Regions from separate parts of the Streptomyces sp. NPDC006259 genome, predicted to be linked through region 1. Evidence: riboswitches for the same ligand, from Rfam matches in the RefSeq annotation. Region 1 holds a riboswitch; each other region holds the start of a gene.
The links. A riboswitch is a leader RNA that binds a small molecule or an ion and turns the genes downstream of it on or off. The one in region 1 is predicted to bind thiamine pyrophosphate.
Positions count from the first base shown of each region.

Region 2: it holds a riboswitch for thiamine pyrophosphate, as region 1 does, so the genes downstream of both, thiO (glycine oxidase ThiO) here and ACFYO5_RS32110 (thiamine ABC transporter substrate binding subunit) in region 1, are expected to answer to the same signal.
Region 3: it holds a riboswitch for thiamine pyrophosphate, as region 1 does, so the genes downstream of both, thiC (phosphomethylpyrimidine synthase ThiC) here and ACFYO5_RS32110 (thiamine ABC transporter substrate binding subunit) in region 1, are expected to answer to the same signal.

Region 1 is NZ_JBIAHY010000009.1:127,228-134,418, forward strand. Features, by position in the region: gene ACFYO5_RS32090 (LOG family protein) at 1-145, shown strand, start outside; gene ACFYO5_RS32095 (LAETG motif-containing sortase-dependent surface protein) at 305-1,021, shown strand; gene ACFYO5_RS32100 (ABC transporter ATP-binding protein) at 1,158-2,174, opposite strand; gene ACFYO5_RS32105 (ABC transporter permease) at 2,174-3,775, opposite strand; gene ACFYO5_RS32110 (thiamine ABC transporter substrate binding subunit) at 3,832-4,911, opposite strand; TPP riboswitch at 4,990-5,097, opposite strand; gene rlmN (23S rRNA (adenine(2503)-C(2))-methyltransferase RlmN) at 5,155-6,261, opposite strand; gene ACFYO5_RS32120 (hypothetical protein) at 6,431-7,057, opposite strand; gene ACFYO5_RS32125 (hypothetical protein) at 7,185-7,191, shown strand, end outside.
Region 2 is NZ_JBIAHY010000001.1:376,249-383,439, reverse strand. Features, by position in the region: gene pknB (Stk1 family PASTA domain-containing Ser/Thr kinase) at 1-609, opposite strand, end outside; gene ACFYO5_RS01715 (thiazole synthase) at 1,336-2,130, opposite strand; gene thiS (sulfur carrier protein ThiS) at 2,134-2,334, opposite strand; gene thiO (glycine oxidase ThiO) at 2,331-3,494, opposite strand; TPP riboswitch at 3,492-3,603, opposite strand; gene ACFYO5_RS01700 (PQQ-binding-like beta-propeller repeat protein) at 3,948-4,967, shown strand; gene ACFYO5_RS01695 (NAD(P)/FAD-dependent oxidoreductase) at 5,218-6,426, shown strand; gene ACFYO5_RS01690 (Rv2175c family DNA-binding protein) at 6,475-6,840, shown strand; gene thiE (thiamine phosphate synthase) at 6,976-7,191, shown strand, end outside.
Region 3 is NZ_JBIAHY010000006.1:500,344-507,534, forward strand. Features, by position in the region: gene ACFYO5_RS26800 (SsgA family sporulation/cell division regulator) at 1-310, shown strand, start outside; gene ACFYO5_RS26805 (YibE/F family protein) at 489-2,282, opposite strand; TPP riboswitch at 2,354-2,543, shown strand; gene thiC (phosphomethylpyrimidine synthase ThiC) at 2,536-4,332, shown strand; gene ACFYO5_RS26815 (VWA domain-containing protein) at 4,568-6,046, shown strand; gene ACFYO5_RS26820 (hypothetical protein) at 6,174-7,049, opposite strand.

The DNA of each region.
Region 1 (7,191 bases):
CGTGGACCGGGCGCACTGGACGGAGCGGCTGCCTGCCTGGCCGCTGCTGCGGAAGCTGGCCGAGGAGCGGTCGATGGGGGACCGGATCGCCCTGGTGGACCGGATCGAGGAGGCTCCCGAGGCGCTGAAACGTCTCGGCGGTTAATGAGCGGGCAAAGCCAAGGGGCCGGAAGCGTCGACGCATTGACACTTCTTATGTAACGCTTATAGACCTGTGAGACCCCTGGGGAGGCTGTCGCCGCCGCATCGGGGGCGGCATCTCCCCCTCCGCCCCCCGCAGTTGCACATCACGTAAAGGACAAACGTGTCCCCATCCCGCCGTACCGCCGCTCGTTCGGTACGCATGTTCGGTCTTGCCGGCGCCTCGGCCGCCCTTGTCCTCGGTACCTCCGGCTCCGCCCTGGCCACCGACCCCGTCAGCATCGGGCAGTTCTCCGCGGCAGCCTCCTGCGACGGCTCGAAGGGCGTCATCACCGTCACCAACACGGACGCGACGGCCACCCCCGCGGTCGTCACCGTCTTCCTCCAGAACAACAACGCCGACCTCAAGCGGATAGGCCGGCCCACACCGGTCAAGGGTTCCGCCGAGGGCGACACCGCCGTCTTCGCCGAACAGTGGGAGCCGAACGCCGAGTACCGGGTCCATATCAAGGCCGGCACGTTCGAGGCCGACATCACGCCCAACCTGACCACGCCCGCCAAGGCCTGCGCGGCCGACACCACCCCCACCACCCCGTCGGCCCCGTCGACGCCCTCGACCCCGGCGTCGACCCCCTCCGGCTCCGCCTCGTCCCCGGCCGCGTCGAGGACGCCGACCCCGTCGGCCTCCGAGGGCGACAGCGCCGCGCCCGCGGACACCGCGAGCAACGCGCCCTCGCCGGCGGCCCAGGAGTCCAACCTCGCCGAGACCGGGGCCAGTTCGCGCACCGGTCTGATCGCCGGCATCGCGGCCGTCCTGGTCGTCGTCGGCGGCGGAGCGGTCTTCTTCGGCATGCGCCGCAAGGGCACCGGCAACCGCTGACCGACCGAGTGGCCCGCCCCCTACCGACGAGAGGGAGCGGGCCACTCGCCGGGGCACCCAAAGGCCGTCCTCTCCAGCCACGACCCCCCGTCAGGTGCGCGAGGGGCCGTCCGTCGTACCGATCCGGGCGGGACGATCAGTCGAGCACCACGATCTCGGCCGCGTCGAACTCCGCTCCGACCGTGTCCCCGACCTCCGGCGCGAGCCGCAGCGCGCACGCGGCCTCCAGCCGTGGCGCGTCCGCCGGCTGGAGGTGGACGGCGACATGGGTGCCTCGGAAGGTGCGGGCGGCGACCGTGCACGGCAGTCCCTGTCCGGCGTCGACCAGCCGTACCCCCGCCGGCCGCACCAGCAGCGTGCGGGCGCCCTGCGGGGAACCGGCGGGCACCGGCATCTTGCCCCACGGTGTGTCCGCCGCCTCCGCGGTGACGCTCGCCGCCACCACGTTGTCGAAGCCGAGGAAGCGGGCCACGAACGCGTCCGCCGGCCGCTGCCACACCTCGAGCGGCGTACCGGTCTGGGCGATCCGCCCGTCCCGCATCACCACGACCCGGTCGGCCAGCGCGAACGCCTCGCCCTGGTCGTGGGTGACCGCGAGCACGGTGGTGCCCAGCCGCCCGAACAGTTCCCGGAGTTCGACGACGAGGCGTTCCCGCAGCGACCGGTCGAGCTGCCCGAGCGGCTCGTCCAGCATCAGCAGCCGTGGGCTCGGCGCGAGCGCGCGGGCCAGCGCCACCCGCTGCTGTTCGCCGCCGGAGAGCGCGGCGACCGACCGCCGGGCCGCGTCCGGCAGCCCGACCAGGTCGAGCAACTCGCTCACCCGTTCCCGCTGTCGGCGCCTCTCGGTGCCGCGCATGCGCAGGCCGAAGGCGACGTTGCCGCCCACGTCCCGCTGCGGGAACAGCTGGTGGTCCTGGAACATCAACCCCAGCCCGCGCCGGTGCGCGGGCACGCCCGCCTGGTCGCGCTCGTCGAGCACGACCCGTCCGGCGTCGAGGGATTGCAGCCCTGCCACCGCCCGCAGCAGCGTCGACTTGCCGCTGCCGCTGGGCCCGAGCACGCACACCACCTCGTGCTCGGCGACGGCGAGATCGACGGCGTCCAGCACCGCCCGGCCCCCGAACCGCACGGTCGCGCCTTCGAGCCGCAGCATCAGAACTCCCCCGTACGGTCGGCGCGCAGCCGCTCCAGCACCAGCAGGGCGACCGCGCACACCAGCATCAGAATCGTCGAAAGGGCCATCGCCTGGCCGTAGTTCAGCTCTCCGGCCCGCCCCAGCAGCCGCGCCACGGCGACCGGCAGGGTCGGGTTGTCGGGCCGTGCGATGAACACCGTCGCGCCGAACTCCCCCAACGACACGGCGAAGGCGAACCCGGCCGCGACCAGCAGCGCCCGCCGCACCATCGGCAGGTCCACCTCCCGCCACACCCGCCACGGCGACGCCCCGAGCACGGCCGCCGCCTCCCGCAGCCGCTCGTCCACGGCCCGCAGCACCGGCAGCATGGTCCGCACGACGAACGGCACGCCGACCAGCGCCTGCGCGAGCGGCACCAGGATCCAGGTGGCCCGCAGGTCCAGCGGGGGCTCGTCGAGCGCGATCAGGAAGCCGAAGCCGACGGTCACGGCGGAGACGCCCAGCGGAAGCATCAGCAACGCGTCGAACCCGCGGACCAGGCGCCCGGCGTCCCGCCGGGTCAGGGCCGCCGCCGCCAGCCCGCCGATCGTCACCGCGATCGCGGTGGCGGCGAGGGCGTACTCCAGCGAGTTGCCGATCGCCTCGATCGGCGGGACCAGGAACACGTTGCCGTCGTCGCGGGTCAGCGCCCGGTAGTAGGCGAAGTCGGGGGCGTCGAGGGAGCGCTGCACCAGCACGGCCGGCGGCAGCACGAGCAGCAGCGCCACCGTGCCGAGCACCCCGGCCAGCAGCGCCCACTGGCCGGCGCCGCGGGGCCGGCGCGCCGTCCCGGCCGCGTCGACCAGCCGCAGCGCGCTCTCCCGGCGCCGTACGGTCCAGGCGTGCACGGCGAGGATCGCGCCCACGGCGGCGAACTGGACGATCGTGAGGACGGCGGCCGTCGACAGGTCGAAGATCTCCGCGGTCTGCCGGTAGATCTCGACCTCCAGCGTGGAGAACGTCGGCCCGCCGAGGATCTGCACCACACCGAAGGAGGTGAAGGTGAAGAGGAACACCATGAGCGCGGCGGCGGCCACGGCCGGCCCGAGGGCCGGCAGGGTGACCTGCCGCCAGGCCCGCAAGGGCGAGGCGCCCAGCGTCCGGGCGGCCTCCTCCTGCCGCGGGTCGAGCTGCGCCCACAGCCCGCCGACCGTCCGCACGACGACGGCGTAGTTGAAGAAGACGTGCGCGAGCAGGATCGCCCACACGGTGGTGTCCAGCCGTACGCCCCACAGGTCGTCGAGGAGACCGCCGCGGCCGACCAGCGCCAGGAACGCCGTACCGACGACCACGGTCGGCAGGACGAACGGGACGGTCACCACGGCCCGCAGGACCTGCTTTCCGGGGAAGGAGAAGCGGGCGAAGACGTAGGCGGCGGGCAGGGCGAGCAGCAGGGTGAGCGCGGTGGAGGCGAGCGCCTGCCAGGTGGTGAACCACAGGACGTGCCGGGTGTCCGCCTGCCCCAGCACGTCGAGCAGGCGCCCGAAGTGCCAGCCGCCGCCGGAGTACAGCCCGCGCGAGAGGATCGCGGCGACCGGCCAGGCGAAGAACAGCCCGAAGAACGCGACGGGCAGGACCATGAGTCCCAGCCGCGCCGCGCTCCCGGTACGCCGGCGGCGGGTGGCCGCCCGCCGGTTCACCTCAGTACGAGCGAGGTCCACGACTTGACCCACTGGTCGCGGTCCGCGGCGATCTTCGCCGGGTCCATCGTCTCGGGATCCTTGGCGGCCGGGCCGTACTCGGTGAACTCGGCGGGCACGGCCGCACCCTTCGCCACCGGGTAGACGAACATGTTGAGCGGCATGTCCTCCTGGAACTCCTTGGAGACCAGGAAGTCGAGCAGCGCCTTGCCGCCCTCGCTGTTCCTGGCGTTGCTCAGCAGTCCGGCGAACTCGATCTGCCGGAAGCAGGTGCCGGTCGCGACGCCGGTCGGCGCGGTCGTCGGCTTCGGGTCGCCGTAGATCACCTCGGCGGGCGGCGAGGAGGCGTAGGAGACGACGAGCGGCCGGTCCGCGCCGGCCTTCCTGCCGCCGGCCGAGCCGGAGAACTCCTCGTTGTAGGCCTGCTCCCAGCCGTCGACCACCTTCACGCCGTTGGCCTTGAGCTTCTTCCAGTAGTCCGGCCAGCCGTCGTCGCCGTACTTCGCCGCGGTGCCCAGCAGGAATCCGAGACCCGGCGAGGAGGTGGAGGCGTTCTCGGTGACGAGGAGGTTGCGGTACGCCGGCTTCGCCAGGTCGTCGAAGGTGGCGGGCGGGGCCAGCTTGTGGTCGGCGAAGTACTTCTTGTCGTAGTTGACGCAGATGTCGCCGTGGTCGACCGGTGTGACCCGGTGCTTGGCGGCGTCCAGCTGGTACTGCCCGTCCACCTGGTCGAGCCCGTGGGCCTCGTACGGCTGGAAGAGGCCGTTGTCGAGCGCGCGCGAGAGCAGGGTGTTGTCGACGCCGAAGAAGACGTCGCCCTGCGGGTTGTCCTTGGTGAGGATCGCCTTGTTGACGGCCTGCCCGGCGTCGCCGTCCTTGAGGACCTTCACCTGGTAGCCGGACCGCTTCTCGAAGTCGGCCAGCACCTTCTTGGAGACGACCCACGAGTCATGGCTGACGAGGGTGACGGTCTTGCTCCCGCTCCGCGGGGAACCGTCGTCGTCCGACGATCCGCAGGCGGAGAGCGTGACGAGACCGAGGCCGACGACCGCGGCCACGAACGTCCTGGTGTGCACTGGAATTCCTCCTGGGGGTGACCAGGAAGAGACGCGGCCCCGCCCGGACCCGCGAGGGGCCCGGACAGGGCGCAACAGCTCGAGTGATGACCGAACTTCCTACCCAGAATGACCTGGGCGAGGTTCAGAGGGTCTGCGGCCCGGTTGCCGCACTCTCAGCGCTGTGGCGCTCCCCTGTCGGAATATGAAGATGTCTGGATCATGATCCTGTCTGAAAACAGGACAGTGCTTACGCCGGTCAGACTACCGCTCGGTGGCGGCGAGCTGACCACACGCCCCGTCGATCTCCTGACCGCGGGTGTCCCGGACGGTGACGGGTACCCCGTGCGCCGCGATGGCCTCGACGAACGCCTTCTCGTCCTCGGGCCGGGAGGCGGTCCACTTGGAGCCCGGCGTCGGGTTCAGCGGGATCAGGTTCACGTGCACGGGCCGGCCCTTGAGCATCCGCCCGAGCCGGTCGCCTCGCCAGGCCTGGTCGTTGATGTCACGGATCAGCGCGTACTCGATGGACAGCCGGCGCCCGGACTTCTCGGCGTACTCGAACCCGGCGTCGAGCACCTCGCGCACCTTCCACCGCGTGTTCACGGGGACAAGGGTGTCGCGCAGCTCGTCGTCGGGGGCGTGCAGCGAGATGGCGAGCCGGCACTTGAAGCCCTCGTCGGAGAACCGGTTGATGGCCGGCACCAGCCCGACCGTCGACACGGTGATCCCGCGCTGCGAGAGCCCCAGGCCGTCGGGCGCGGGATCGGTGAGCGCCCGGAGGGCGCCGACGACCCGCTTGTAGTTGGCGAGCGGCTCGCCCATGCCCATGAACACGATGTTGGACAGCCGGGCCGGCCCGCCGGGGACCTCCCCGTCGCGCAGCGCCCGCATCCCGTCCACGATCTGGTGGACGATCTCGGCCGTGGACAGGTTCCGGTCCAGCCCGGCCTGCCCGGTCGCGCAGAACGGGCAGTTCATCCCGCATCCGGCCTGCGAACTGATGCACATGGTGACCCGGTCCGGGTACCGCATCAGCACCGACTCCACGAGCGTGCCGTCGAACAGCCGCCACAGCGTCTTGCGGGTCGTCCCCTCATCCGTCGACAGATGCCGTACGACCGTCATCAGCTCGGGCAGCAGCGCCTCGCGCAGCTTCTCGCGGGCCCCGGCGGGGATGTCGGTCCACTCGGCCGGGTCGTGCGCGAACCGCGCGAAGTAGTGCTGGGACAGCTGTTTCGCACGGAACGGCTTCTCCCCGATCTCCGCCACCGCCTCCTTCCGCTCGGCGGGCGAGAGGTCGGCGAGATGCCGCGGCGGCTTCTTGGCTCCGCGGGGGGCGACGAAAGTGAGTTCTCCGGGCTTCGGCATAACTCTTCCAGTGTCGCAGATCATCCGCGGGGGCCCAGGCCAGGGCGGGGTGGGGGTGGTCACCCGTGGGCACTGACTGTCAGCGTTGGTCGGCCTCGGACGGCCCAGGGACGGCCCAGGACTCAGCCGGCCCCGACCGGCCGTGCTCAGGTAGCGACGCCAGCACCCGTCACTCCAGCTGCACGGGAGCGACTGGGAGCTGTTCCCTGTAGGGCCATGTGAAGGTGCGGTCGGGTTCGAGGTGGGCATCCCCCCAGTGGATGGCATGGATGCCGTTTTCGGCGTCGGCCGTGAAGAACACACAGACCAGCCTGGTGGACGCTCCCAGTTCCTCGAAGACTTCGTGCAGCCCCAGGTACTCCTCGGTCGCAAGGTCCTCATCGACGTCGAACAGGCCTTCCGGAGGCTGCGGCCCGTGCGCCCGAAACAGCCGGTGCCGAGTGGGCGACGCGTTGGCCGGCAGCCGGGCTCGGTCCAGAGGCCTCGGTCTGTCCCCGTACCGAAATGGGAAGAGTGCGTGATCGTTGATCACCGCGTACTCGTACCCGCGCACGTCTCGCACGGCTTCCCCCAGCTCCCGCGCCGTCTCCGCCAGGTTCTCGCGCACCACTCCCGCAAGGGCGACGCCGTACGGACTCCGCTTCTTCAGTCCCGCGGCGAGGTGCGCGGCATGAGCCTTCCCATGCGCCTTGGCCAACTGCACCGGAACCGCAGCGGCAAGCGCGCCGGCATGCCGCCCAAACCGCTCGACGGCCCAGGCCGACGGCCCCACCGGATAGCCACCCAACACCGACATGCAGTGCTCCCCTCCCCCAGGTCCTGCCTCTGAACTGTGTGACACGCACACGAAGGGCGCACAAGGGGGCGATCTGGCCAGGACGCGGCCGCACACGCTCGTTTCTCAGCACAGTCACAACTGATCAGTGGCAG
Region 2 (7,191 bases), on a different contig from region 1:
CCCGCACGCGTACACGTCCACGCGCGCGTCGGTGGTGCCCTGCTCCATCTGCTCGGGCGCCAGGTAGGCGACGGTGCCGAGGACGGCTCCCGTGGTGCTGGTCACGGTGTCCACGGAGCGGACGAGGCCGAAGTCGGCGACCTTGACCCGGCCGTCGTCCCCTATCAGCACGTTCTCCGGCTTCATGTCGCGGTGCACGAAACCGGCCCGGTGCGCGGCGCCCAGCGCGGCGAGGACCGGCTCCAGGATGTCCAGCGCGGCCCGGGGCTGGAGCGCGCCGCGCTCGCGCAGCACGTCACGCAGGGTGCAGCCGGCGACGTACTCCATGGCGAGATAGACGTACGACCCGTCGGTCCCCTGGTCGAAGACCTGGACGACGTTCGGGTGGGCCAGCCGGGCCACGGACTTCGCCTCGCGGATGAAGCGCTCGACGAAGGAGACGTCGGCCGCGAGGGCCGGGTGCATCACCTTGAGCGCGAGCACTCGGTCGAGGCGGGTGTCCACGGCCCGGTAGACCGTGGCCATCCCGCCGACCGCGATCCGCGCGTCCACGCGATAACGCCCGTCGAGCACCTGCCCGACCAGAGGGTCCTGAAGGGTCGTGTCCACGCAGGCGAGTGTACGAGCCCGCACCGACACCCCTCACCGCTCACACCGGTATCGCAGCGCGACTGAAGCGGACCTGTGACGAGCGACACCGCCGACCGACACGGCAACCCCACCCAGCCGCTCCGACCGTCCCGGCCATCGCCCGCGCCCAGCACCTCCGACCGTCCCGGTCAGTGCCCCCACCTAGCAGCTCCGATCGACCGGTCGTTGCCCGCGCCCAGCAGTTCCGACCGTCCCGGCCATCGCCCGCGCCCAGCACCTCCGACCGTCCCGGTCAGTGCCCCCACCTAGCAGCTCCGACCGACCGGCCATCGCCCGCGCCCAGCAGCTCCGACCGGCCGGTCATTACCCGCGCCTCGCTGCGTCCGGGCGGCGACCAGACGAGCCCGCGTTCTCCGGGCGTCCGGGCGACGACCGGACGACGCCCGTGCCGTTCGGAGCGCCGCCGACGGTGTTCCCGGCCGCCCGGCATCTCCTGCGCCCCTCCGGGCCTTCACCGCGGCCCTCCCGGCCGGCGCTCGCCCAGCCGTCGCGGGACCCGGGCGGTCGGCCGCCGGCGGCGCTGAGCCCGCGCGGGCGAGGCTCACCTCTTGGCCGACTGTCACGGGCGGCGCGCGGGTGGGGTGGCGGTGCGGGACTGCGGCACCGGATCACCTGGCGGGGGCGTCGGGAAAGCGCCGTATCCCGCCCGGCAGCCGCCCGCCGCCCGCCGGGCAGCCGCCGTCCTCAGAACGCCGGGCGTTCCGGATCCAGGGCGGCGCGGCCATCCGTGGGCGACGACGCCTCCGCGAAGCGACGGCGGGGAATCCGGCCCGCGAGCCGCGCCCACCTCCCCGCCTCCACAGCCCCCCGCATCGCCCGAGCCATCAGCACCGGCTCCTGCGCCCGCGTCACCGCCGACGCCAGCATCACCCCCGCACACCCCAGCTCCATCGCCAGCGCCACATCCGACGCCGTACCGGCCCCCGCGTCCAGGATCACCGGCACACGCGCGTGCTCGACGATCAGCTCGAAGTTGTGGGGGTTGCGGATCCCCAGCCCCGACCCGATCGGCGACCCCAGCGGCATCACCGCCGCGCACCCGACGTCCTCCAGCTTCCGCGCCAGCACCGGGTCGTCGTTGGTGTACGGCAGCACCGTGAACCCGTCGTCGACCAGCGTCTCCGCCGCGTCCAGCAGTTCGATCGGATCGGGCAGCAGCGTCCGCTCGTCGGCGATGACCTCCAGCTTGACCAGATCGGTCCCCAGCGCCTCCCGCGCCAGCCGTGCCGTCAGCACCGCCTCCCCGGCCGTGAAGCATCCCGCCGTGTTGGGCAGGACCCGGATGCCGAGCCGTTCGAGCACCGACAGCACGGACCCGTGCACCGAGGGGTTCACCCGCCGCATCGCGACGGTCGTCAGCTCGGTCCCGGACGCCACCAGCGCCCGCTCCAGCGTCTCCAGGCTGGGCGCACCGCCCGTACCCATGATCAGACGGGACGCGTACGCCGTACCGCCGAGGAGGAAGGGGTCGTCGGCCATGGCTCAGCCTCCCTGGACGGCGGTGAGGACTTCCACGCGGTCTCCGTCGCTGAGGGCGGTGGCGGACCACCGCGCGCGGGGCACGACGGTTTCGTTGAGGGCGGCGGCCACGCCGGAGGGCGCCGGCGTCAGCGACCGTACGACGCTGTCGAGGGCCGTGCCGGGAGCGACCTCGCGCCGCTCGCCGTTCACCGAGATCTTCATGCGGGCTGCTCCGAGAGTGCGGCGGCGCGGAACCGTCCGGGCGTGAAGGGACGGGCCTCGTCGGGGAGTTCACCGGTGACCAGCGCATGCGCCATCGCGTCGCCGGTGACCGGTGTCAGCAGCACGCCGTTGCGATGGTGCCCGGTCGCCAGCAGCAGTCCGTCCAGCCCGGCCGGCCCGAGCAGCGGCGCGTTGTCCGGCGACCCGGGACGCAGCCCCGCGCGCGTCTCGGTGAGCGGGAGTTCGGTGATCCCGGGGACCAGTTCGTGGGCGTCCCGCAGCAGCTCGTACACGCCCCCGGCCGTCACCGTCGTGTCCCAGCCCAGTTCCTCGCTCGTGGCCCCGACGACCAGTTCGCCGTTCTCGCGCGGCACCAGGTAGACCTGGCTGCCGCGCACCACGGCCCGTACCGTCCGGGTCAGGAACGGGGCGTACGGCCGCGGCACCGTCAGCCGCAGCACCTGCCCCTTCACCGGCCGTACCGGCGGCACGGCCTCCGCGGGGACGCCCGCGAGCCGCCCGCTGAGGCTGCCCGCCGCGAGCACCACCTGTTCGGCGGCGAGCGTCGTACCCGCGCGCGTGCGGACCCCCGTGGCGCGCCCGGCCGACACGGTCAGCCGCTCGGCCCAGTCCCGGTGGAAGGTCACGCCGGTCCGTTCGCAGGCGGCCGTCAGCGCCGCCGCCAGCCGCCGCGGATCGATCTGGTGGTCCCCGTCCACCCGCAGTCCGCCCCGCACCCCGGGCGCGAGCATGGGTTCCAGCCGCCGGCACTCCCGCCCGGACAGCCACTCCGACGCGAGCCCCGACTGCCGTTGCAGAGCGTGCAGTTCCCGCAGATGGGCGCGGTCGTCGGCGTCCAGCGCGACGGCGAGGGTGCCGGACCGGCGGTAGCCGAGGTCGTGGCCGGTGAGTTCGGTCAGCTCGGCCACGAAGTCCGGGTAGCGGCGGGCCGATTCCAGGTTCAGGGCGAGCAGTGTCTGCTCGCCGTAGTGCAGTTCCGTGACGGCGGCGAGCATTCCGGCCGCCACCTGCGCGGCCCCGCGGCCCGGCTCCGGGTCCACCACCGCGGTGGCGAACCCGCGCTGCGCGGCTCGCCACGCGGTGACGAGTCCGATGATGCCGCCCCCGACGACGAGGACCCCTGACGTATGTGAGGACATGGGCGTCCAGCCCCTCCCTTCGCCGGCATGACCCGGATCAGGTTCGTACGGTCGGAGGCCGCCAGCCTCCCTCTCAGCCCGGTGCGTCCGGGCTCCCGCGAGTGCTCTTCGTCGGCCACCCTAGCCTCCCGCCGTCCGTCTCGGTAAGGGAGCCTCCGCCGGTGGCCCGCCGCCCGACGGCCCTGCTCCGGCCCTGCTCCGGCCCTGTTCCCGCCCGCTACGTCCGCCCGGGGCGCGACGGGAGGAGGTCGGGGGAGCGCCCTGTGGGGGCCGGTTGTGGGGTGGGCGCCCCGGACGACATGCCCAGCCGACGCCCGTGCGGGGGCCGCTCACGGGCGGGGGATCGTGGCGGTGCGTCGCCGTCCGGAGCCCTGCCCGGGGGTTCCGGGTATCTTCACGAGCCACGTCTGATCGCATCGGATTCGTCGGGGGGCAGGGATGGACGAGGACAGCGTGCCGGTATCCGCTTGGGGGCCCACTCGACGGCTGAGGGCTTTGCGGCCCGCGGGGAAAGCCGCCGAGGACAACAGCCGAGGCGGCACCTCCGAGGATGAACCGCTGGGCGGCTGGCTGATCGGCGAACTCGTCGTACGTGCCGACTTCGACCGGCTGCGGGCGTACGACATCGGTACCGGCACGGTCCGTTGGACCTGGCCCGTGCCGGACCGCGACGTGCTCCTGGCCGTCTCCCCGGACGCCCATGACGGCATCGCCCTGGTGCTGCATCTCGACGACGGGCGAACCGACGGGGGCCGGCCGAGAGTCGCGGCCGTCGACCTCGCCACAGGCAGCCGACTGTGGTCCCGGGACCATCACGGTCGTGACCTCGGCTACTTCCACCGCTCAACTCCGCACACGGCGTTGAGCGGCCGGCGCGTCGTCTCGGTGACGGACAGGCAAGTGGAGTCGGCTGCCCCCGAGGACGGCGCCACGCTCTGGCGCAGTCCGCTGCCGAGCGAGGCCCCGAAGGTCGATGCGTGGATCATGTGCGCCGATCCGGTGGTCGTCGTGAGCACGGAGCGTGGCAGGCGTGGCGAACGACGAGTCCTCGTCTTCGACGACAGCGGGAACGTGACGGCGTCGGTCTCCCTTCCCCCTCCGTACGAAAGGGTCGCCCTCCCCGCCGCCGTCGTGAACGAGATGCTCGTGGCCAAGCTGATCCACCCGGACGACTCGCCCGACGCCGATGAGCGGATCGGCGGCTTCGACCTGTCCACGGGCAAGCTCCGCTGGGAGCGGCGCCCGGGGCTCGGCGTCCACACCTTGCTTCCGCATCGCGGCATGCTTCTCCTGCTTCACTCGTTCGGCAACGGGATCACCGTGCTCGATGCCCGCGACGGCCGTGCCGTCGCCCGCCGCCGGTTGCGCGGACACGGTTCCGGTTCCGGGCTGCTCCGCGGAGCGGGCGACCGGTTCGCCGTGATCGGCCCCAGCGGCAGCCGCTCCCCCCTGCGGGTCTTCCACTGGCGCTGAGGCCAGGCCGGCCCACCGGGGGAGTCCGTTCGGCCCACGAGCGCTTCGATCGGCCTTGAGGACAGGGCGGGCACAGGCCCTCAGGGTGATCACCGAGAGCTACCGCTCCCTACGCGCCGGGCCCCGTGTCCGCGCCGCTGCCGGACGTCCCCAACGCGCCTGTCCGCGCGACCTTTAAGGTGATCGGGTGAACGCGACGCGGGAAGAAGACGGGCCGGCGGGGCGGCGGGTGGTCGTCGTGGGCGCGGGGATGGCCGGGGTGCAGACCGCCGTCGCCCTGCGCGAACAGGGTTTCGACGGCACGGTGGTCGTCATCGGCGCCGAGCCGCACCAGCCCTACGACCGGCCCCCGTTGTCCAAGGCCGTCCTGCTCGGCACGGCCGAACACTCGGCCTTCGACGTCGATTTCGAGAGCCTCGGCATCGAGCTGCGGCTGGGCGCCGAGGCTCTCGGCGTACGCCCCGCCGACCATGAACTCGACACCGGGTCCGGGCCCGTGCCGTACGACGTCCTCGTGCTCGCCACCGGCGCCGAACCGATCCGGCTGCCCGGCACCGAGGGCGTCCCCGGCGTGCATCTGCTGCGCACCCTGGACGACGCCGAACGGCTGCGGCCGGTGCTCGCCGACCGACACGACATCGTGGTCGTCGGAGCCGGCTGGATCGGCGCCGAGTTCGCCACCGCCGCGCGCGGGGCCGGCTGCGCGGTCACCGTCGTCGAGGCCGCGGACCGGCCGCTGGCCGGCGCCCTGCCCGCCGAGGTCGCCGCCCCGATGACCGCCTGGTACGCCGACAGCGGCACCGAACTGCGCACCCACGCGCGCGTGGAGCGCGTCGAGCCCGGCGCGGTCCTCCTCGACGACGGGTCCCGGCTGCCCGCCGACGCCGTCGTCGTCGGCATCGGCGCCCGCCCCGCCACGGCCTGGCTGAGCGGCTCGGGCATCGAACTGGGCCCGCGCGGCGAGGTCGTGGCCGACGCGGGTCTGCGCACCTCCGTGCCCGACGTGTACGCGGTCGGCGACTGCGCGTCCTTCCCCTCCGGGCGGTACGGCGAGCGGCTCCTCGTGCACCACTGGGACAACGCCCTCCAGGGCCCGCGCACGGTCGCCGCGAACGTCCTGGGCGCGGCCACCCGCGAGGCCCCCGCGGTCTACGACCCGGTCCCCTACTTCTGGTCGGAGCAGTTCGGCCGCTTCGTCCAGTACGCCGGCCACCACGCCGGCGCCGACACCACCCTGTGGCGCGGCGACCCCGCCGAACCGGCCTGGACGGTCTGCTGGCTGCGCGAGAACCGCCTGGTCGCCCTGTTGGCGGTGGGCCGCCCCCGCGACCTGGCGCAGGGCCGCCGGCTGATCGAGTCGGGCGCGCCGCTCAGCCCCGAGCTGGTTGTGGACCCGGCGACGCCGCTCAAAGCGGCGACGGTGCGCCCCGCGGGCCCCGGGGACGGCTCCACCCGCTGAGGGGAGGCTCGGTTACCGACTGTCGGTCCGGGATGGCAGTCTTGAGGGGTGACCGAGATTGACGCAAAGATCGATGCTCTCGTCCCCGCGTGGCTCACCCTGCCCGACATCGCGGAGATGCTCGATATCGACGTGGTACGTGCCCGGCAGCTGGTGAAGGACGGCCAGCTCATCGCCGTACGCCGGGGTGAGAACAGGGCGCTGCACGTCCCCGCCGCCTTCATCGACGAGGACAAGGTGGTCAAGGGCCTGTCCGGGACCCTGACCCTGCTGCGGGACGACGGCTTCTCGGACGAGGAGATGCTGGAGTGGCTGTTCACTCCCGACCCGTCCCTGCCCGGGACGCCGGCGCAGGCGCTGAGTGAGAATCGCGGCACGGAGGTGAAGCGCCGCGCCCAGGCGCTCGCCGTCTGAGCCGGAGATCCGATCGCTCCGCAGAGCCCCACAGGTTCGAACGACCCTCAGGTGCACGGACGCGGCCCGCCGCGGCCGTGCACCGCCGCCCCGGGGGAGGCCCGAGGCGCCACCGACCGCCCCGGGGGATCCCGCATGTCCGACACCGCCCGCTCCCAGCTCGCCGACGCCCGCCTGTATCTCTGCACGGACGCCCGTAGGGACCGGGGCGACCTCCCGGAGTTCCTGGACGCGGTTCTCGCGGGCGGCGTCGACATCGTGCAGCTGCGTGACAAGGGCATCGAGGCGGCCGAGGAGCTGGAGCACCTGGAGGTGTTCGCCGACGCCTGCGCCCGCCACGGCAGGCTGCTC
Region 3 (7,191 bases), on a different contig from region 1:
GCCCGGCGATGCCCCGGTGACCTGGGCGTTCGGGCGTGAGTTGCTCATCGACGGGGTGGGCAGGCCGTGCGGCGAGGGAGACGTGCGAGTCTCGCCGGCCGACCGGGACGTGCTGGGCGAGGTACTGATCAGGCTGCAGGTGGGTGGCGACCAGGCGCTGTTCCGCTCGTCGGCGGCGCCGCTCGTGGCCTTCCTCGACCGCACCGACAAGCTGGTCCCGCTGGGACAGGAGGGCGCGTTCGCCGACTTCGACGCCCACCTCGACGAGGCCTTGGACCGGATCCTGGCGGAAGAACAGAACGCCGGATGAGGCCTGACGGAGCGGTGGTGGCGCGATGGTGCAGGAACGCTTCTGCGAGGGGGCGGCCGGCTGCGTCGACGATCACCAGGGCGGCGATCGGAGCGAGAGCGCCGTCTGACGGAGCGTGAGGTCGGCGGGCGCTCGAGGGGAGTCGGCCCCGATGACTCTCTTCGAGCGCCCGCCGGTGTCAGTGCTTGCGCCGCCTGCCCTTGCCGCCCCGGGCGACCTGCGGGACCGGACCCGCCGTACCGGCCGTCGTGGGCCCCGGTGCTCCCGGTGTCCCTGAGGCCGGGTCGGGAAGCGCGCCGGTGCCTGACCGGTCCGCCGAGACCACGAGCGCGGCGAGCGCGGTGGTGACCGGGACCGACGCGACCAGACCGATCGAACCGACCAGCGTGCGCACGATCTCCGCGGCGACCAGCTCGCTGTTGGCGACCGTGCTGACGCTGCTCTGCGCGATGGAGAACAGCAGCAACAGCGGCAGCGCGGCGCCGGCATAGGCGAGGACGAGCGTGTTGACCACGGACGCGATGTGGTCGCGGCCGATCCGGATGCCCGCCCGGTACAGACCTCGCCAGCCCATCGAGGGGTTGGCCTCGTGGAGTTCCCAGACCGCCGACGTCTGCGTGACCGTCACGTCGTCGAGGACACCGAGCGAGCCGATGATGATGCCGGCGAGGAGCAGACCGCTCATGTCGATCGTCGGGTACAGACCGTGGATGAGACCGGTGTTGTCGTCCGTGTTGCCGGTGAGCGCCGCCCAGTCGACGAACCAGGAGCCGAGGACGCCGATCAGCAGCAGGGAGATGAGTGTGCCCAGTACGGCCACGGAGGTGCGGGCAGACAGGCCGTGGCACAGGTAGAGAGCGATCAGCATGATGGCGCTCGCTCCGACGACCGCCACGGCCAGCGGGTTGGAGCCCTGCAGGATCGCGGGCAGGACGAAGAAGTTCAGCACCATGAAGCTGATGGCCAGAGCGACCAGCGCCATGACTCCCCGCAGCCGCCCGACGACCACGACGGCGACGGCGAAGATGGCCGCGAGCAGGCCCATGGGAACACGGCGGTTCACGTCGGTGACCGAGTACTGGAGGTCCTTCGGTGCGGAGGGCTCGTAGGCGACCACGACCTTCTGGCCCTCGTGCAACTGCCGTGACTGGTCCGGTTGGATGATCTCGGTGAACGTACGGCCCTTGTCCGCGCCGGTGTCCACGCGGATCGTGGCCCTCTTGCAGGTGCCGTCCGCCTGCTGTTGCGCGGATGAGCCCTCAGCGGTCGAGGTGTCCCCGGTCGGAGTGCCGCCGGAGGCGTTCGCCGACGAGCAGCTGATCTTCACGACCTCGGAGACCGTCGCCTGCTGCGTCTGCCGGTCGAAACCGACGCCGGTGCGCTCATGCGCCGGGGCACCGCCGGGCCACAGCGTGACCAGACCGACGAGCACGGCCACGCCGAAGGGGACGAGGACGGCTGCGATGACCTTGCGCAGATGCTTGGAGACGGGGGCGGCCGGGCCATGGCTGTGGCTGTGCCCGTGGCCGCCACCCGGACCGGAACCGTGCCCGCCGCCGTGCCCGCCGGGGCCGCGTCCATTGCCGTGCCCAGGGCCGTCATTGCGGCCGTCACCGTGGTCCTCGTCGGAGCCGTGTCCGTCAGCCGGGCGCGGGCCGTGTCCATGGCCTCCGCCGAGGTTCCCGTCACCAGGCCCGCGTCCGTGACCTCCGCCGGAGTCACGGCCCGAGCCCTGCCCGCCCCCGGTCCCGAATCCGTATCCGCCCTCGGGACCGCGACCAGGACCAGAACCAGGACCGCGACCCTGACCGACACCCGGGCCAGGACCCCGACCCGGTCCCGAACCCGGTCCGGGACCGGAATCGCCGCCGGGGCCGTACCCCTGGTCTCGTCCCGGGCGTCCACCGGGAGGCATGCCCGGATCGCGGGGCTGTTCGGGAGGGGGAAACGGAGGCGGAGGTGTCGTGGTCACCGCCCGATCATCGCAAGAACGACAGAGGCCCACTGTTCACCGCGCCACAAAGGACGCTAGCGTGGGGGCACCTTTGCACACGCGGGAGCTCGGAGCACCGGGCTGAGAGGGCGCTGACCTCCGTATTCGCGATGTTTCACGTGGAACGTCACCACAACCGAGTGATGTTTCACATGAATCGTCGGCGGACGGAAGCCGCTGCGTCGACCGCCGAACCTGTTACCGGGTAATGCCGGCGTAGGGAGTAGGTCTCATGACCAACAAGGACGCACGCACGCCTGCCTCCGCGCAGACCTCTGACGAGGTCTCTGCCGACGGGGAGACCGGGAAGTCCATCGGATGGCACAAGGCGTATGTCGAAGGCCCACGCCCTGACCTGCGCGTGCCGGTCCGTCAGGTGCATCTCACCAACGGGCAGTCGGTCACGCTGTACGACACCTCGGGCCCGTACACCGATCCGCTCGTCGAGACGGATGTCCGCCGAGGGCTGCCGCCTCTGCGGGAGAACTGGGTGATCGGCCGCGGCGACACGGAGGAGTACGCGGGCCGCCCCGTCCGTCCGGAGGACGACGGGATCAAGCACACCTCGCCACGCGGCGGCCTGCGCAACCTGGACGCGGTCTTCCCCGGACGGCCACGCCTGCCACGCCGCGGCCGCGACGGCCGGGCGGTGACCCAACTCGCCTACGCCCGGCGCGGAGAGATCACCCCGGAGATGGAGTACGTGGCCATCCGGGAGAACGTGGAACCCGAGGTCGTACGGGAGGAGATCGCGGCCGGACGGGCGGTGCTGCCGGTCAACGTCAACCATCCGGAGATCGAGCCGATGATCATCGGCAAGCGGTTCCTGGTGAAGGTCAACGCCAACATCGGCAATTCGGCGGTGACGTCCTCCATCGAGGAGGAGGTCGAGAAGATGACCTGGGCGACCCGTTGGGGCGCCGACACGGTCATGGACCTGTCCACCGGCCGCAACATCCACACCACCCGTGAGTGGGTGTTGCGCAACTCCCCCGTCCCCATCGGCACGGTGCCGCTGTATCAGGCGCTGGAGAAGGTCGACGGCCGCGCGGAGGAGCTGACCTGGGAGATCTACAAGGACACCGTGATCGAGCAGGCCGAACAGGGTGTGGACTACATGACCGTCCATGCGGGCGTTCGCCTGCCGTACGTCCCGCTGACGGCGAACCGCAAGACCGGCATCGTCTCCCGCGGCGGCTCGATCATGGCCGCCTGGTGTCTGGCCCACCACAAGGAGTCGTTCCTCTACGAGAACTTCGAGGAACTCTGCGAGATCCTCGCGGCCTATGACGTCACGTACTCGCTGGGCGACGGTCTACGGCCCGGTTCCATCGCGGACGCCAACGACGAGGCGCAGTTCGCGGAGTTGCGGACGCTCGGGGAACTCAACCGGATCGCGAAGCGGTTCCATGTTCAGACCATGATCGAAGGGCCGGGCCATGTCCCGATGCACAAGATCAAGGAGAACATCGACCTTCAGCAGGAGATCTGCGAGGAAGCGCCGTTCTACACGCTCGGCCCGCTGACGACGGACGTCGCACCGGCGTACGACCACATCACCTCCGGCATCGGCGCCGCGATGATCGCCTGGTGGGGCACGGCGATGCTGTGCTACGTCACGCCCAAGGAACATCTGGGCCTGCCCAACCGCGACGACGTGAAGACCGGCGTCATCACCTACAAGATCGCGGCCCACGCGGCCGACCTTGCCAAGGGGCACCCCGGTGCTCAGGAGTGGGACGACGCGCTGTCCGACGCCCGCTTCGAGTTCCGCTGGGAAGACCAGTTCAACCTGGCTCTGGACCCGGACACCGCGCGGGAGTTCCACGACGAGACGCTGCCGGCCGAACCGGCCAAGACGGCTCACTTCTGCTCGATGTGCGGACCGAAGTTCTGTTCCATGAAGATCTCCCATGACATCCGCCGTGAGCACGGCGGCAGTCGGGCGGAGGTCGAGGAGGGAATGGCGCAGAAGTCCAAGGAGTTCGCGGCGGCGGGCAACCGGGTGTATCTGCCGATCGCGGACTGAGGGGCGGGCGACGGCACCGCTGCCGTGCGTGCTGGACACGGCAGCGGTGCCACAGGCGTTCGCGTGCGTTGGAGGTGCAGCCTATGGTGGTCGGGCCGACCGTGGTGGGGGCCGGCGACGGTCGAGTCGTGGGGAAGGCCGGACCGGGTGGTCGCCGGGTGTGGGAGGCGGGCGGTCGGCGCTCGGCTTCGTCCGAGGACGGTGATTCCGGGCCGAGGCTCGGCAGACTGGTGTCATGACAGCGCGATCCATGAGCAAGGGCGCCAATCTGCCGGTCGATGTGCCGTCCGTACGCGTCGAGATCAGTTGGTCCGAGCGGGGCGGCGGGCCGGACGTGGATGTGTCGGCCCTGATCCTCACCGCCGCCGGGAAGGTGCGTGACGACACCGACTTCGTCTTCTACAACCAGCCGCGGCACGCTTCCGGCGCCGTTCGGCATCTGGGGAAGCGGAGCGCCGGCGGCGTCGTCACCGACGCGGTCGAGGTGGACCTGCCTTCGCTGGAGAGTGCCGTCGCCCGTGTGGAGCTGTGCGCGTCCGCCGACGGCGGCACCTTCGGGCAGGTGGCCGATCTGGCGCTCAGGCTGCTCGACGCCGAAAGCCTGACGGAGCTGGCCCGGTTCGAGATGCGAGGGGAGACGGAGACGGCGTTCATCGCGGGTGAGTTGTATCTGCGGGAGGGGCGTTGGAAGTTCCGGGCGGTCGGGCAGGGGTATGCCTCCGGGCTCGCGGGGCTGGCCACCGACTTCGGGATCAGCGTCGATGAGGAACCCGCTGGTACGGCAGCCGCCCCGGCCGCACCGGCCGTTCGCACACCGCCCCCGGTCACTCCCCTGCCCCCTGTCGCGCCCCTGCCCCCGGTCGCGCCCCCGCCCCCAGTCACGCCCCCGCCGCCCCTGTCGGCTTCGGCCGCCCCCGCCGCCGTACCCGCACCGCCTTCCGGAGCCAGGCTGACCAAGGGAGAGGAACGCCTTCCGGTCGATATGCGCAAGCGGCTGTCGCTGCGCAAGCAGCAGGTGGCCGTGAGTCTGAGCAAGCGTGGTGCGGAGGGGGTCACCGCGCGGGTCGTTCTGGTGCTCGACGCGTCGGGGTCCATGTCGTTCCTGTACTCCGGCGGCGTGGTGGCGGACGTGGTCGAACGCATGGCCGCTGTGGCGGCGCAGCTCGACGACGACGGCGAGATGCAGGCGTGGACCTTCGCATCGAACCCGGCCCGTCTGCCGGATCTGCGGCTGGGCGAGCTTCCCGAGTGGCTGCGGCTGCACGTGCGGGTGGGGGAGATCAGCCTGTTCCGGCGGAGCAAGAAGCCGCAGAAGGGGCTGCGACCGGGCCAGGTCGACATGCGCTCGGTCGGCATCCAGAACGAGGAACAGAAGGTGATCGCCCAGGTCAGAGACTACGTACGGGGGAATCCGGCGACGGCTCCGACGCTGGTGCTGTTCTTCTCCGACGGAGGCGTCTACCGCGATGCCGCGATCGAGAAGGAGCTGCGGGCGGCGGTGGAGGAGCCGATCTTCTGGCAGTTCGTCGGACTGGGCCGCTCCCACTACGGCGTCCTGGAGCGGTTCGACGCGTTGCCGGGCCGGCGCGTGGACAATGTCGGCTTCTTCGCCGTGGACGACATCAGCACGATCCCGGACCAGGAGCTGTACGACCGCCTCCTGTCGGAGTTCCCGAGGTGGCTCACGGCCGCGGGCCGGGCGGGGATCATCTGACCGGCATGCCGGTCCTCGCCCTCCGGCCCCGTCCCGTGTTTCCTCGGCCCCCGTCCCCTGTTCCCCCCGTCCCCTCGGCCCTCGGTGTACGGCTTGCGCTCCCCCGGAGGGGGCGCAAGCCGAGGGCCTATTCCGGCTGGTGCTCCGGGCCCCCGAAGTCCGGACTGGAGTAGTCCGGGCTGCTGAAGCTGGGGCGGGAGCCTGCCGAGGTTCCCTCGTCCGGGCTGCTGAAGCCCGGACGGTCGTAGCCGATCTTCGGCAGGCGGCCGGTGGGCGCAGACGGGGCCGGTGCGGGGGCGAGTGCGGCGCCGGCGTCCGGGTTGGCGAGGGCCTCGCGCAGGAAGGGCATGATGCCCCGCTCCAGCAGGGCTTCCCGCCAGGCCTCCTTCGCGCGGTCCACCTCCTCGCTCAGCGCGCTGTGCGGGCCGGCCTCCAGGGAGGGACGGTTGCGCAGGGCGGTGAGCAGGAGGCCTACGGTCGCGACGAGGATCGCGGCCGCGGCCACCGCCCCGAACGTCCATCCGGTGATGAGCATCGTCCTGGCGAACGCCGGCTCGGGGTCGAGCATCCGCAGGATGTAGCCGACGAGCAGGAATATCACCGCGGCGGTTCCGGCGAGGACGGGGGTGAGCACAGCGGCGATGGCGACGGCGCCCGCTCCGGCGGCCTCGGCCGCCTCGCCCACGGTGGCGGCGAATCCGATCCCGCCGACGCCCGGCTCACCCGAGCCGGACTCATGGCCGGCGGAGGAGGGACCGGAGGACGCCGGATGGCGCAGTTCCTCGCGGACCTTCACATAGTGCTGGTACTCGGTCGCCGCGGCCGCCGTGATGAGCGCGGAGGCGTTGAGCGCCATGGTGCGCAGTTGTTCGGGGTTGAGCCGCTGCCCCACAGCGGCCAGTTCCGGGTGGTGTGGTGCGGAGCGCAGCGCCTCGTTGAGGATCCGCTCGTACTCCTGGCGGTCCTCGCTGTGCAGGTGCTGCGGAACGCTGTTCATGTGCATCCCCCGATGCTCCGTAGGGCTTGGGGCTCGCATGCCAACGAGCCGTCGGGCAGAAACGGAGGGGAGCCTGCTACGGATAAAGCGATGGTAGAGCGGCGACGGCATGAGGTAACAGGGGGTTTGCTGAAATTGACCCCTGCTC